DNA from 2 places in the Streptomyces sp. WY228 genome. Region 1 is predicted to be linked to the other one. Evidence: riboswitches for the same ligand, from Rfam matches in the RefSeq annotation. Region 1 holds a riboswitch; the other holds the start of a gene.
The links. Region 1 has a riboswitch for S-adenosylmethionine ahead of thrC (threonine synthase). Riboswitches for the same ligand answer to the same signal wherever they lie in the genome.
Positions count from the first base shown of each region.

Region 2: linked by a shared signal. The riboswitch ahead of KV381_RS08520 (aminotransferase class V-fold PLP-dependent enzyme) and the one ahead of thrC (threonine synthase) in region 1 are both predicted to bind S-adenosylmethionine.

Region 1 covers NZ_CP079114.1:4,744,253-4,751,811, forward strand. Annotated here, with positions in the region: gene KV381_RS20660 (trehalose-6-phosphate synthase) at 1-1,248, opposite strand, end outside; gene KV381_RS20665 (glucosyl-3-phosphoglycerate synthase) at 1,313-2,263, opposite strand; SAM riboswitch class I at 2,417-2,544, shown strand; gene thrC (threonine synthase) at 2,563-3,858, shown strand; gene KV381_RS20675 (MoaD/ThiS family protein) at 3,894-4,172, shown strand; gene KV381_RS20680 (cold-shock protein) at 4,618-4,824, shown strand; gene groL (chaperonin GroEL) at 5,193-6,815, shown strand; gene KV381_RS20690 (hypothetical protein) at 7,042-7,521, shown strand.
Region 2 covers NZ_CP079114.1:1,985,056-1,992,614, reverse strand. Annotated here, with positions in the region: gene KV381_RS08530 (cytochrome bc complex cytochrome b subunit) at 1-1,339, shown strand, start outside; gene trpD (anthranilate phosphoribosyltransferase) at 1,463-2,527, shown strand; SAM riboswitch class IV at 2,624-2,741, shown strand; gene KV381_RS08520 (aminotransferase class V-fold PLP-dependent enzyme) at 3,121-4,500, shown strand; gene KV381_RS08515 (Lrp/AsnC family transcriptional regulator) at 4,573-4,854, opposite strand; gene KV381_RS08510 (rhomboid family intramembrane serine protease) at 4,851-5,600, opposite strand; gene KV381_RS08505 (hypothetical protein) at 5,794-6,036, shown strand; gene KV381_RS08500 (NYN domain-containing protein) at 6,076-7,437, shown strand.

The sequences.
Region 1 (7,559 bases):
CGTCACGTCGTACGGGTTCACCACGATCGCGTCCTCGCCCAGCTCCTCGTACGCCCCCGCCTCCCGCGACAGCACCAGCGCGCAGCCGTGGTCGGAGACGACGGGGACCTCCTTGGCGACCAGGTTCATGCCGTCGCGGATCGGGTTGACCAGCGCCACGTCCGCCAGGCGGTACGCGGCCAGCGAGCGGGCGAAGTCGTCCTTGACGTGGAGGACCACCGGGGTCCAGCTCTCCGTGCCGTACGCCGCGTTGATCTCCGTGGCCAGGGTCTGCACCGCCGCCGTGTAGTCCCGGTAGACGGCGAGGTCCTGCCGGGAGGGGTAGGCGAAGGCGATGTGGACGACGCGCTCGCGCCACTCGGGGCGGGTGTCCAGCAGCGTGCGGTAGGCGTGCAGGCCGCGCACGATGTTCTTGGACAGCTCGGTGCGGTCCACCCGGACGATCGTCTTCCTGCCCTCGCCCACCTGCTCGCGCAGCGCCGCCATCCGCTCGTCCACGTCCGCCTCGTGCGAGCGCCGGCGCAGGAAGTCCGCGTCGGCCCCGAGGCCGTGCACCCCGACCCTGGTCCGGCCCGTGCCGCCGAGGATCTCCGTACAGCAGCCGATGAACGCGTCCGCCCAGCGACGGGTCAGGAACGCGGCCCGGTCCGCGCCGAGGATGCCGCGCAGCAGCTGCTCGGCGATGTCGTCGGGCAGCAGCCGGAAGTAGTCCACCGGGGCCCACGGGGTGTGCGAGAAGTGGCCGATCCGCAGGTCCGGGCGCAGTTCGCGGAGCATGCCGGGGACCAGGGCCAGGTGGTAGTCCTGGACCAGGACCGCCGCCCCCGGCCCCGCCTCCTCCGCCAGCGCCTCCGCGAAGGCCCGGTTGTACGTCTCGTACGCCGCCCACTGCCGCCGGAACTCCGTGTCGAAGACCGGCTCGACGGGGGTCTGGTACAGCAGGTGGTGGACGAACCACAGCACCGAGTTCGCGATGCCGTTGTACGCGTCGGCGTGCACCTCGGCGTCGATGTCGAGCATCCGCACGCCCTCCTCGCCGACCCCGCGGCGCACCGCCTCGCGGTCCCCGTCGCCGAGGGCCGCGCAGACCCACAGCTTGTCGTCGACGGCGCTCAGCCCGGAGACGAGACCGCCGCCGCCGCGCTTGGAGTCCAGCGTCCCGTCCTCGCCGAGCGTGTACGTGACCGGGCCGCGGTTGGACGCGACGAGGACCTGGGCGTTCGAGGAAGACGTGTGCTCGGAGACCATGTAGCGGAACCTAGCCCGTTCGGGAAGCCGCCAAACGCCTCGGAGGGGCACGCGCCCCGCCCGCTCACGCCGCGTGGCGCTCCGCGTACTCCGCGATCTCCCGCATCGGCGGCCGCTCCTCCGTGTCCACCGCATGGGTGCGCGGCACGAAGCCGTCCTCGCCGCGTTCGAACTGGGTCAGCGCGGGCCGCACCAGATGGCCACGGGAGAGCCGCAGCTGCGCCGTGCGGTAGATCGCCGCCGCCATCCGGCCCAGCGCCTGCCCGTCCTGGTGGCGGTGGATGCGTACGCCGACGTCGACCTGGCCCAGCGCGTCCAGGCCCACCGTGTGCAGGGCGTCCACCAGCAGGCCCAGCTCCACTCCGTAACCGACCGGGAACGGCAGCCGCTCCAGCAGGGACCGCCGCACCGCGTACTCGCCGCCCAGCGGCTGTACGAATCCGGCCAGCTGCGGCCAGTGCAGATTGAGCAGCGGCCGTGCCACCAGTTCGGTGACCCGGCCGCCCTGACCTGCCCTGTCGCCGAGCGGACGGTCGTACATCGCCTTGACGAACTGGACCGTGGGGTCGGTGAGCAGCGGGCCGATCGTGCCCGAGACGAAGTCCGCCGAGAAGTCCTTGAGGTCGGCGTCCACGAAGCAGACGATCTCGCCGCTGGTCACCAGGAGCGACCGCCACAGCACCTCGCCCTTGCCGGGCAGGGCCGGGATCCGGGGCAGGATCGCGTCCCGGTGGACCACCCGCGCGCCCGCCGCCCGGGCCACGGCGGCGGTGGCGTCGGTGGAGCCGGAGTCGATCACCACGAGCTCGTCGACCAGCCGGACCTTCTCCATCAGCTCCCGGCGGATCGTCGCCACGATCGCGCCGACCGTGGCCTCCTCGTTCAGCGCGGGCAGGACCACGCTCACCGACGTACGGCGCGGATCGGCGTCCCGGGCGTCGGTGAGCCGGTTCAGCGGGCGGTCGCCGGACGACCAGGAACGCCTGGTCAGCCAGCGTTCCACCTCTTCGAGCACGGTCGGCACTCCCTGTGTGTGATCCATCTCGCGGTTCGGACGACTATCTCAACGGTCCGATGCTTCGGTTACAGTCTTGAACAACGCGTATGGCCGTCGCATGTCGGGGTCGGACCGCACATAAACGCCTGGATCGAAGATCCAGCGCCATAGAGCTCATCCAGAGGGACTGAGGGAACGGCCCGTTGAAGTCCCGGCAACCCTCCTGCCGACCGCGAGGTCACGGTGGGGAAGGTGCCAATTCCGTCTTGTGGCGAAATGCGTCGCAAGGAAGATGAGGAGAAAGGGCCTCCGCCATCATGGCTGTTCAGACCGTTGCAGGTAATGCCACCACCGCCCCCGTGGACCTCGGTCCCGCCGCGGCGCTTTCCTGCCGCGAGTGCGGCGAGCGTTTCGAGCTCGGCCCCCTTTTCGCCTGTGCGTCCTGTTTCGGACCGCTGGAAGTGGCCTACGACCTGCCCACCGGCTCCCCGGAGGAGCTGCGGAAGCGCATCGAGGCCGGTCCGGACAACATCTGGCGCTACGCACCGCTGCTGCCGGTGCCCTCCGATGTCGCGGAGAAGCCCAACATCAACCCCGGCTTCACCAAGCTGGTCAAGGCCGACAACCTCGCCCGTGAGCTGGGCGTCACCGGTGGCCTGTACGTCAAGGACGACTCCGGCAACCCGACGCACTCCTTCAAGGACCGCGTCGTCGCGATCGCCGTCGAGGCCGCCCGCGCCTTCGGTTTCACCACCCTCTCCTGCTCCTCCACGGGCAACCTGGCCGGAGCCGTCGGCGCCGCCGCCGCCCGCGCCGGACTGCGCTCCTGCGTGTTCATCCCGCACGACCTGGAGCAGGGCAAGGTCGTCATGGCCGCGGTGTACGGCGGTGAACTGGTCGGCATCGAGGGCAACTACGACGACGTCAACCGCTTCTGCTCGGAGCTCATCGGCGACCCGCTCGGCGAGGGCTGGGGCTTCGTCAACGTCAACCTCCGCCCGTACTACGGCGAGGGCTCCAAGACGCTGGCGTACGAGATCTGCGAGCAGCTCGGCTGGCGGCTGCCCGACCAGATCGTCATCCCGATCGCGTCCGGTTCCCAGCTCACGAAGATCGACAAGGGGCTCCAGGAGCTGATCAAGCTCGGACTCGTCGAGGACCGGCCGTACAAGATCTTCGGCGCCCAGGCCGAGGGCTGCTCCCCGGTCTCCGCCGCCTTCAAGGCCGGTCACGACGTCGTACGGCCCCAGAAGCCGAACACCATCGCCAAGTCGCTGGCCATCGGCAACCCGGCCGACGGCCCGTACGTCCTGGACATCGCCCGCCGCACCGGCGGTGCGGTGGAGGACGTCACCGACGAGCAGGTCGTCGATGCGATCAAGCTGCTGGCCCGCACCGAGGGCATCTTCGGCGAGACGGCGGGCGGGGTGACGCTCGGCGTGACGAAGAAGCTCATCGAGGCCGGCGTCATCGACCCGACGCTCACCACCGTCGTCGTCAACACCGGCGACGGCCTGAAGACGCTCGACGCGGTCTCCGCCACCTCGCAGGCCACGGCCACCATCAAGCCGAGCCTGGACGCCTTCCGCGCCGCGGGCCTCGGCACCGCCTGACGACCACCCCGTACCGAAGGAAGAAGGGCACCACCATGAGCGTCAAGGTCCGCATCCCCACCATCCTCCGTACGTACACGGGCGGCCAGGCCGAGGTCCCGGCGGAGGGCGCGAAGCTCTCCGAGGTCATCGAGTCCCTGGAGAAGGACCACCCGGGCATCGCCGCCCGCGTCCTGGACGACCAGGGCAAGCTGCGCCGCTTCGTGAACGTGTACGTCAACGACGACGACGTGCGCTTCGAGGGCGGCCTGGACGCGGCCACGCCGGACGGCGCCGGCGTCTCGATCATCCCCGCGGTCGCCGGCGGTTGCTGAACCGCCCCGGGCCGCTCCACGGCGGCCCCCACCGCACCTCTGAGTGACCACGATTGCCCCCTCCGCGAGAGAAGCGGAGGGGGCAATTCTGCATGGTTGAGCACGGTACAGTTGGGGAAGCCCCATCCGCTGCCCGTGCCGCCCGCATATGAGAATGCGCCCGGCCCCGATAAGAAGCAGCCAAAGTGCGTGAACCTCTTGCGGCATAAGTGCCCTTTGCCTGGCCCGACTTGCCCGTAAATCTCAGCAAACCCGCATATTCGCGTGTTCTTCCGCGCCCAGATTTCTCGTCCGATTGACCTGTTGCAGAGGGCAGTTGGGCGGATACATTCGGCCGCGGTCGACGCGCTGCGGCGCCGCACACCCTCTCCTGTCGGAGGGTGAGTTCCGACCCGGGTCCGCGAAGTGCGGTCCCGTGCAAGGGCCAGTAATAGGGGAGTTAGGCATGGCTCAGGGCACCGTCAAGTGGTTCAACGCGGAGAAGGGGTACGGCTTCATCGCGGTCGACGGTGGTGCGGATGTTTTCGTCCACTACAGCGCGATCCAGATGGACGGGTACCGCACCCTCGAAGAGGGTCAGCGAGTTGAATTCGAGATCTCGCAGGGCCAGAAGGGGCCCCAGGCCGACATGGTCAAGCTCGCCGTCGGCTGAGCTCGGCGCGGTCGTCCGACGACACCACTCACGCCCGTAGGGCCCGAACCCCGGATCAGGGGGATCGGGCCCTACGCGCGTCCGGTGGCCCGGTCCGGCGATCCGGTCCGGTGACCGGTCGCGGGGGCGCGCCGACGTCCGCATCCGACGCCGCCGCTGTCCACATCCGACGAGGGACGCTTGCACTCGCAGGGGTCGAGTGCTAATCATTGGCGTTAGCACTCTCCAGGTGAGAGTGACAGAACTTGGACCGGGCCGGTGAGGCCCGCAGGCGCGGTGGGGCAAGGAACCACCACGCACGCTGGCCGTCCGTCGCGGGCGCCTCTCGGTCCGGAGAAATCCACCCCTGTCCGGGAGGACCACTTCACATGGCCAAGATCATCGCGTTCGACGAGGAGGCACGGCGCGGTCTCGAGCGCGGGATGAACCAGCTCGCCGACGCCGTCAAGGTCACCCTCGGCCCCAAGGGCCGTAACGTCGTCCTCGAGAAGAAGTGGGGCGCGCCCACGATCACCAACGATGGTGTTTCCATCGCCAAGGAGATCGAGCTCGAGGACCCGTACGAGAAGATCGGTGCGGAGCTGGTCAAGGAGGTCGCCAAGAAGACGGACGACGTCGCCGGCGACGGTACGACCACCGCCACCGTTCTGGCTCAGGCTCTCGTCCGCGAGGGTCTGCGCAACGTCGCCGCAGGCGCCAACCCGATGGCCCTCAAGCGCGGCATCGAGAAGGCCGTCGAGGCCGTCTCCGCCGCTCTGCTGGAGCAGGCCAAGGACGTGGAGACCAAGGAGCAGATCGCTTCGACCGCCTCCATCTCCGCCGCCGACACCGAGATCGGCGCCAAGATCGCCGAGGCGATGGACAAGGTCGGCAAGGAAGGCGTCATCACCGTCGAGGAGTCCCAGACCTTCGGTCTGGAGCTGGAGCTCACCGAGGGTATGCGCTTCGACAAGGGCTACATCTCGGCGTACTTCGCCACCGACATGGAGCGTATGGAGGCGTCGCTCGACGACCCGTACATCCTGATCGTCAACTCGAAGATCGGCAGCGTCAAGGACCTGATCCCGCTGCTGGAGAAGGTCATGCAGTCGGGCAAGCCGCTGCTGATCATCGCCGAGGACGTCGAGGGCGAGGCGCTCTCCACCCTGGTCGTCAACAAGATCAAGGGCACGTTCAAGTCCGTCGCCGTCAAGGCCCCGGGCTTCGGCGACCGCCGCAAGGCCATGCTCGCGGACATCGCCATCCTCACCGGTGGCACCGTGATCTCCGAGGAGGTCGGTCTCAAGCTGGAGAACGCCGGCCTGGACCTGCTCGGCCGCGCCCGCAAGGTCGTCATCACCAAGGACGAGACGACGATCGTCGACGGCGCCGGTGACAGTGACCAGGTTCAGGGTCGCGTCAACCAGATCCGTGCCGAGATCGAGAACTCCGACTCGGACTACGACCGCGAGAAGCTCCAGGAGCGCCTCGCGAAGCTGGCCGGCGGCGTGGCCGTCATCAAGGCCGGCGCCGCCACCGAGGTGGAGCTCAAGGAGCGCAAGCACCGCATCGAGGACGCGGTGCGCAACGCCAAGGCCGCCGTCGAGGAGGGCATCGTCGCCGGTGGTGGCGTGGCTCTGCTCCAGGCCTCGGCCGTCTTCGAGAAGCTCGACCTCACGGGCGACGAGGCGACCGGCGCCAACGCCGTGAAGCTCGCGCTGGAGGCCCCGCTCAAGCAGATCGCCGTCAACGGTGGTCTCGAGGGTGGCGTCGTCGTGGAGAAGGTCCGCAACCTGCCGATCGGTCACGGCCTCAACGCCGCGACCGGCGAGTACGTCGACATGATCGCCGAGGGCATTCTCGACCCGGCGAAGGTCACGCGCTCCGCCCTGCAGAACGCCGCGTCCATCGCCGCGCTCTTCCTCACCACCGAGGCCGTCATCGCCGACAAGCCCGAGAAGGCCGGCGCGGCCGCTCCGGGCGGCATGCCGGGCGGTGACATGGACTTCTGATCAGCCACGGAGGCTCCGGCCTCCCCGCCTGATCCGAAGTTCCGCGTACGTCCCCGTACGTGCGCAGTACGTCCGCAGTACGTCCCACAGGGGCGGTATCTCCTTCACGGAGGTGCCGCCCCTGTGGCGTTCCCGGCCGCACTGGAACAATGCGGCCGGGGGGCCGGTGGACCGGTCGTCGCGACAACGGGGGACGGGACGGGGACGGGGACGGGGACGGGACGGGATGGCCAAGGATTGGAAGGGGGCCTCGTTAGTGCTGGGCGGGGCCGCGCTGTTCGTGCTGGGGCTGTTCGTCGTGGTGACCGGGGCGGGGCTCTCCGGCGCCCTCGGCATGCGGGTCGAGACCTTCGGCCGGATCGACTGCGACGACACGCGGACGAAGAAGGGGCAGACCGTCTGGCACTGCTTCGGCGAGAGCCCGGTCCAGCAGCGCGCCAACGAGGCGGAGCGCGAACGGGTGGCCCGGGAGGCGCTGCGCGCCCATGTGGACGGCGTGCCGCGGCCGGCGGAGACCGGGCGCACCAGGATCCTCTTCGCCGACCACGACGGCCGTACGGACCCCGAGACCATCACCGCGACCCAGGTGTTCGACGGCGGACGGTGGTACGCCCACTCCTCGATGGTCGTCGGCTACGGCATGATCCCGCTGCTGCTGGGCGCGGGAGCGGCGGCCTGGGGCGGCTACCGGCTGCGCGGACGGTAGGTCGGGTCCGGCGGGTCCGGCGGGTCCAACGGGCACAC
Region 2 (7,559 bases), 2.8 Mb from region 1:
GACCCTGAAGATCAGCTTCGAGGTCCGCGGCGGTCTGCTCGTCCGGCAGATCCACCACTGGGCCGCGCTGATCTTCCTGGCCGGCATGTTCGTGCACATGATGCGCGTCTTCTTCACGGGCGCCTTCCGCAAGCCGCGCGAGATCAACTGGCTCTTCGGCTTCCTGCTGTTCGTGCTCGGCATGTTCACCGGGTTCACCGGCTACTCCCTCCCGGACGACCTGCTCTCCGGTACGGGTGTCCGCTTCACCCAGGGCGCGATCCTGTCCGTGCCGATCGTCGGCACGTACATCTCGATGTTCCTGTTCGGCGGCGAGTTCCCCGGCCACGACTTCGTGGCCCGGTTCTACTCGATCCACATCCTGCTGCTGCCGGGCATCATGCTCGGCCTGCTGGTGGCGCACCTGATCCTGGTCTTCTACCACAAGCACACGCAGTTCGCGGGTCCCGGCCGGACCAACAAGAACGTCGTCGGCATGCCGCTGCTGCCCGTGTACATGGCGAAGGCCGGAGGGTTCTTCTTCCTCGTCTTCGGCGTCATCGCGGCCATCTCGGCCATCGCCACGATCAACCCGATCTGGGGGATCGGCCCGTACCGGGTCGACCAGGTGTCCACCGGCGCCCAGCCCGACTGGTACATGGGCTTCGCCGAGGGTCTGGTGCGTGTGATGCCGGGCTGGGAGATCAACCTGTGGGGCCACACGCTCGTCCTGGGCGTGTTCATCCCGCTGGTCGCCTTCGGCCTGGTGCTCGGTGTCATCGCGCTCTACCCGTTCATCGAGTCCTGGATCACCGGCGACAAGCGCGAGCACCACATCCTGGACCGCCCGCGCAACGCCCCGACGCGTACCGCGTTCGGCGTCGCCTGGATCACGGCGTACTTCGTCGGCCTCGTCGGCGGTGGAAACGACCTGTGGGCCACGCACTTCCACCTGTCGATCAACTCGATCACCTGGTTCGTCCGGATCTTCTTCTTCGCCGGACCGGTCATCGCGTTCATCGTCACCAAGCGGATCTGCCTCGGCCTCCAGCGCCGCGACAAGGAGAAGGTGCTGCACGGTCGTGAGACCGGCATCATCAAGCGCCTGCCGCACGGTGAGTTCGTCGAGATCCACGAGCCGCTCAGCCAGGGGCAGCTGCACACGCTCACGGCGCACGAGCAGTACACGCCGCTCGAACTCGGCCCCGCGGTCGACGAGAACGGCGTCAAGCGCAAGATCTCCCCGGTGCAGAAGCTGCGCGCCAAGCTCAGCAAGGGCTACTTCGCCGACGGGAACCAGATCCCCAAGGCGACCCCCGAGGAGTACAAGGAGATCAGCGAGAGCCACAGCCACCACTGATCGCCTTACCTGATCGCCACCGCGAGAGCCCCGTCCACTCGATGGACGGGGCTCTTCGCGGTCCTCCCGGCTGGATAGGGTGGAGCCGATCCTTCTGACCGGCTGTGGACCCTGGAGCGGACCATGAACGTTGTGACCCCGAGCGGCGGCGACAGCGTGGCGGCCCACTCCTGGCCCGGCCTCCTGAACCCCCTGCTGCGCGGCGAGAACCTCAGCTCCGACGAGACCGCCTGGGCCATGGACCGCATCATGAGCGGCGAGGCCACCGACGCGCAGATCGCCGGGTTCGCCGTCGCGCTGCGGGCCAAGGGCGAGACCGTCGACGAGGTCACCGGACTCGTCCGCGCGATGTACGCCCACGCCAACACCATCCAGGTGCCCGGCCGAACCGTCGACATCGTCGGCACCGGCGGCGACCTCGCCAAGACGGTCAACATCTCGACCATGTCGGCGATCGTCATCGCCGGCACCGGCGCCAAGGTCGTCAAGCACGGCAACCGCGCCGCCTCCTCCGCGAGCGGCTCCTCCGACGTACTGGAGAAGCTCGGCGTCAACCTGGAGCTGACCCCGCAGCGGGTCGTCGAGGTCGCCGAGGCGGCGGGCATCACCTTCTGCTTCGCCGTGAAGTTCCACCCCGCCCTGCGGTACGCCGCCAAGGCCCGCAAGGAGCTCGGCGCGCAGACCACGTTCAACATCCTGGGCCCCCTCACCAACCCGGCCCAGGTGCGCGCCCAGGCGGTCGGGGTCGCCGACGCCCGGATGGCGCCCATCGTCGCGGGCGTGCTCGCCGACCGGGGCAACTCCGCGCTGGTCTTCCGCGGCGACGACGGGCTCGACGAGCTGACCACCACCGCCACCTCCCGGGTCTGGGTGGTCCGCGACGGCGCGGTCCGCGAGGAGGCCTTCGACCCGCGCGACGTCGGGCTGCCCATCGTGCCCGTCGAGGCGCTGCGCGGAGCCGACGCCTCGTACAACGCCGATGTGGCCCGCCGCCTGCTGGACGGCGAGACGGGCGCGGTACGGGAAGCGGTGCTGCTCAACTCGGCGGCCGCCCTGGTCGCGCTGGACCCGGGCGCCGGTCCGCTGGCCGAGCAGCTCGCGGCGAAGATCGCGGTGGCGGCCGAGGCCATCGACTCCGGAGCCGCCAAGCGTGCGCTGGAGCGCTGGATCGCGGCGAGCAACGCCTGAGCGGAGTCCCAGGCGCACGCGGTGTGACGCAGGGCGCAGTCCGGATGCCGGACTGCGCCCTTGCGCGTGTGCACACGTATGGCAAGATGCTGCGCAGGTCATGAGTGACAGCGACTACGGCCCCGGCCCGCTGTCCGGCAACCCTCCGTCCGTGGCGGGGTGCCCCGGGTGAAGACCAGGCCGTAGGCAGCGAGGTCTGCGGCAAGCGCGGGCCCCTCGGCATCCAGCGGATGCCAGCCCCCGGGGTCCTGGTCCCTAGGGAGCCTTCTGTGAGCAAGCGAATGCGCTAGGGCCTGTCGTCACATTCCCGTCTGCCGGGCGACGCCTGGCACGCACGCTCGCGGCGTTGCCGAAATGGCCAAGTAGCTCCGCTACGAGACCATTCCGGCGCCTTGCGATCGCACGCACCATGCGCCGCCCGGCCGCCCTTCGGGCGACGACGGGAATGTGACGACAGGCCCTAGGGCTCGTCCCAGGGCTTCTCCATGCCCTGTGCTGACCGCCCTTCTTCAGCGCACCTTCTTCCTTCTTTCTCCGCGCCGTCGCGTATCCGCAGGCGCGTGGATTTCGCCTGCCTGTTACGGGAGTTCGCCATGTCTGTCTCCACCGCTGTCCTCGATTCGTCGGTTTGTGCACCGCTGCCCGTTCTGGGGCAGGACGTCACGGTTCCGCTCGTCACCGGCGGTGAGGTCACCTACGCCGCGCTCGACTACGCCGCCAGCGCCCCCGCCCTCCAGCGGGTCTGGGACGACGTCGCCGCGTACGCCCCGTACTACGGCAGCGTCCACCGCGGCGCCGGCTACCTCTCGCAGCTCTCCACCGACCTCTTCGAGAACAGCCGCCGCACGGTCGCGGAGTTCCTCGGCTGCCGCGCCGAGGACCAGGTGGTCTTCACCCGCTCCACCACCGACTCCCTCAACCTGCTGGCCGCCGCGATCCCCGCCGACTGCCAGGTCTTCGTGTACGAGACCGAGCACCACGCCTCCCTGCTGCCCTGGCGCGACGCCCAGGTCACCTACCTCAACGCGCCCCGCACCCCGGCCCAGGCGGTGGAGACCCTGGAGCGCGCGCTCGCCGACCGCGACCCCTACGGCCCGGCCCTCGTCTGCGTCACCGGCGCCTCCAATGTGACCGGCGAGCTGTGGCCGGTGCGGGAACTGGCCGCCGCCGCCCACGCGCACGGCGCCCGCATCGTCCTGGACGCCGCCCAGCTCGCCCCGCACCACCCCGTCGACATCGACGAACTGGACGTCGACTGGGTCGCGTTCTCCGGCCACAAGCTGTACGCGCCCTTCGGCTCCGGGGTCCTGGCCGGCCGCGCCGACTGGCTCCAGGAGGCCGAGCCGTACCTCGCCGGCGGCGGCGCCTCCCGCAAGGTCGCCCGGCGCGCCGACGGTGGTGTGGACGTCGACTGGCACACCACGGCCGCCCGCCACGAGGCCGGTTCGCCCAACGTCATCGGCGTCTACTCCATCGCCTCCGCCTGCAAGGCCCTGACCGAGGCGGGCTTCGACTCCCTGGTGGCCCGGGAGCAGGAGCTGGTGGGCCGGGTCCGTGAGGGTCTGGCGGCGGTGCCCGAGGTGCAGGTGCTCTCGCTGTTCGGCGACGACGCGCCCCGGGTCGGCGTCATCTCCTTCGTGGTGCGCGGCTGGAACAGCTCGCACTTCGCCGCCGCGCTCTCCGCGGAGTACGGCATCGGCGTCCGCGACGGTCTCTTCTGCGCCCACCCGCTCGTGCGCACCCTGCTCGGCAGCGACCCGCAGGACCCGGGCGAGTGCGGCGCCCCCGAGGCCGAGCCGGGCGAGCGGTCTCTCAACGCGATCCGCGTCAGCTTCGGCGCCGGTACCCCCGACGAGCACATCGACCGCTTCCTGCGCGCGGTGACCGAGCTGGTCCGCGAGGGCGCCCAGTGGAAGTACCGCACCGAGGACGGCCGCTGCGTCCCGGACCGCGGCGAGGCCGCCCAGGTCTGAGGACGCGACCGTACGGAAACACCTCGGCCGGGGACGGGCGCGCTGCCCGTCCCCGGCCGAGGTGTGCCGGAGTTACGCGTCGAGGCCGATGGCGAACGCGGCTTCCAGGTCGTGCTGGGAGTACGTACGGAACGCCACATGGGTGTCGGTGCCCTCGACGCCCGGGATCTTGCTGATCCGGCCGGGGATGACATCGGCGAGGTCGTCGTGCCGGGCGACCCGGACCATGGCGATCAGGTCGTAGGTGCCGGTGACGGAGAAGACCTCGCTGACGCTGTCCAGCGCGGCGATGGCCTCGGCGATCTCCGGAATCCGGTCCACGCTGGTCTTGATGAGCACGATCGCGGTGATCACGGCTGGCTGTCTCCCTCGGTGGCTGGAACCTTCACTCTAGCCCTCCGCCCATAACGCACCCACGCGTACAGGAACCCGACCGCGAACCCGGCCACATGCGCCAGATACGCCACTCCCGGCCCCGCGTCCGCGCCCTGCGCCGCGGCCCACTGGAGGGCGAACCAGAAGACCAGCACGATCCAGGCGGGGAAGCGCAGCGGCAGGAAGAAGAGGAACGGGAACAGGCTGGTCACCCGGGTCTTCGGGAAGAGGTACAGGAACGCGCCGAGCACCGCCGAGATCGCGCCGGACGCGCCGACCAGCGTCTGCGCGGAGTCCGCGTGCGCCGCCGCGTAACAGACCAGCGCCACATAGCCGCAGCCCACGTAGAACAGCGCGAACTGCACCCGGCCCATGCGTTCCTCGGCCATCGCGCCGAACACGTACAGGAACAGCAGGTTGCCCAGCAGATGCAGCCAGCTGCCGTGCACGAACAGCGCGGTGAACGGCGTGATCAGGGCGTGCGCCGAGCCCTCCCACAGCTCCGCCGGGATCACCCCCCACCGCTCGAAGTACCCGGCCTGCGCGGCGAGCAGCGCGTCCTCGCTCCGGTGGGCGGCGCCGCCGAATCCGGAGAGCGGGCTGATCAGGAAGACCACGCCGCAGACGCCGATCAGTCCGTACGTGACCGGGGCGCCGCTCGACGCCGCCGCGTCCCGGATCCTCCCCGCCGTGGTCCGCCAGTCGGCCTGCCGCCACTCGATCATGTACAGAGCATGACGTACCGGCGGAGAACGGGACGGAGCGCCTCGCCGTGCCGATGCCTATACGCGAGGCCGTAGGGTTACGCCAGGACTTCCGCAGTTCGACGGCGCACCGCGAGATCCTTGACGTAGACAGGTGGAGTCGCGGCGGCGCGCCCGGCGCGGACTCCTGGAGACGACGAAAGAGGACGCAACGATGACGACGGTTCCCCTGCCGACCGACTCGACCCGCTGGCGCTGCACCCTGTGCGGCAACCTCACGCGCTTCGACGTGACCCGTTCCTCCAAGGTCGTGGAGTACGTGCACCTCGACCTGGCCGGTGAGTCGAGTGTCGAGGAGCGGGAGGTCGTCAGTGAGACCATCGAGTCGGTCCGCTGTCGTTGGTGCAACGCGGTGGATCAGATCGAACTGGTGGACAGGCCGGGTGCCGCTTCCTGAGGGAGCGCACCCTTCGACATATCTATGGGGTGACGGACGGTGGATCAGCCGACCAGCGGCGCCGGACCGGCCGATGCGGCCGACGGCGGTGCAGAGGCGCTCGGCCGTCCGCTGCCCGAGGGTGTGCGACGGCGGGTCGTCGCGCTGGTCTCGGACGCCTTCGGCGGACTGACCGTCTCCGAACTGCCCGCCCAGCTGCGGCAGTACGCCCGGTTCACCCCGACCCGGCGGGCCAAGTTCGCCGGGAACGCGATGGCCGCCGCGCTGGAGAGCGACGCCCTGTTCCGGCAGCGCATCGGTGAACGGCTGGCCCAGTCCCAGCCGGAGCTGACCGGTGCGCTGGAGGCGGGGTCGCCGCCCGCCGCCGCCGATCCCCTCGATGTGGCCGCGGCCGCCTATGTGCTGCGCCCGGCCGGCTGGGTCAAGCTGGTCGAGGCGGCCGGCGAGGAGGTCCAGCGCGCCGACGCCGAACGGGCGGACGAGGAGACCCGGCGCGAACTGGAGCAGCTGCGCGAGGAGCTGGAGCGGGCCCGCGCCCACACCCGCACCGAGACCGAGCGGCTGCGCACCGAGCTGGAGGCGGCCCGCAAGGAGGCCGAGTCGCTGCACCGCAAGCTGCGCAGCGCGCTCAGCGAGGTGAAGCGCGGCGAGGCGGCCCTGCGCCGCAGCGCCGCCGAGGCCGACGCCGTACGGGCCGATTCGGCCGCCCAGCTCTCCGCAGTGGAGAGCGAGTCGCGGCGGCTCAAGGGGCGGCTGGGGGAGGCCGAGGCGGCCCTGGAGGCGAGCCGGCGGGCCGCCCGCGAGGGCCGCTCGGTGGAGGACATGCGGCTGCGGCTGCTCCTGGACACCGTGCTGGACGCGGCCTCGGGGCTGCGCCGAGAGCTGGCGCTGCCCCCGGCGACGACGCATCCCGCCGACACCGTGGACGCGCTGGAGCCGGGCCGGATGTCGCCCAAGGACATTGCCACGCGGGCGCTTTCGGAGACCGATCCGGCTCTCCTCGACCAGCTGCTGGCGCTGCCGCAGGCCCACCTCATCGTGGACGGCTACAACGTCACCAAGACCGGCTATCCGCAGATGCCGCTGGAGAAGCAGCGGTTGCGGCTGCTGGGCGGCCTCTCGGTGCTCGCGGCGCAGACCGGCGCGGAGATGACCTGTGTCTTCGACGGGGCCGAACTGGCCGCCCCGGTGCTGCTCGCCCCGCCGAGAGGCGTACGGGTGCTGTTCAGCAAGCCCGGTGTCACGGCGGACGAGGTGATCCGTCAACTGGCCCGCGCGGAACCGCCGGGGCGGCCCGTGGTCGTCGTCTCGACCGACCGCGAGGTGGCGGACGGTGTGGCGAAGGCCGGGGCGCGGCCGGTCGCGTCCGTCATGCTCCTCAAGCGCCTTTCGCGCGTCTAGAGGAGTTTGCGCGGCATGTGTGACATGCCGGATTTCTGGGAACGTACCGTCAAGTCACCGCTACACGCGGTGGGGTGAGAGTAAAGAAGTGCCTGGTGTGACGAGAAAAATCCTGTGAGGAT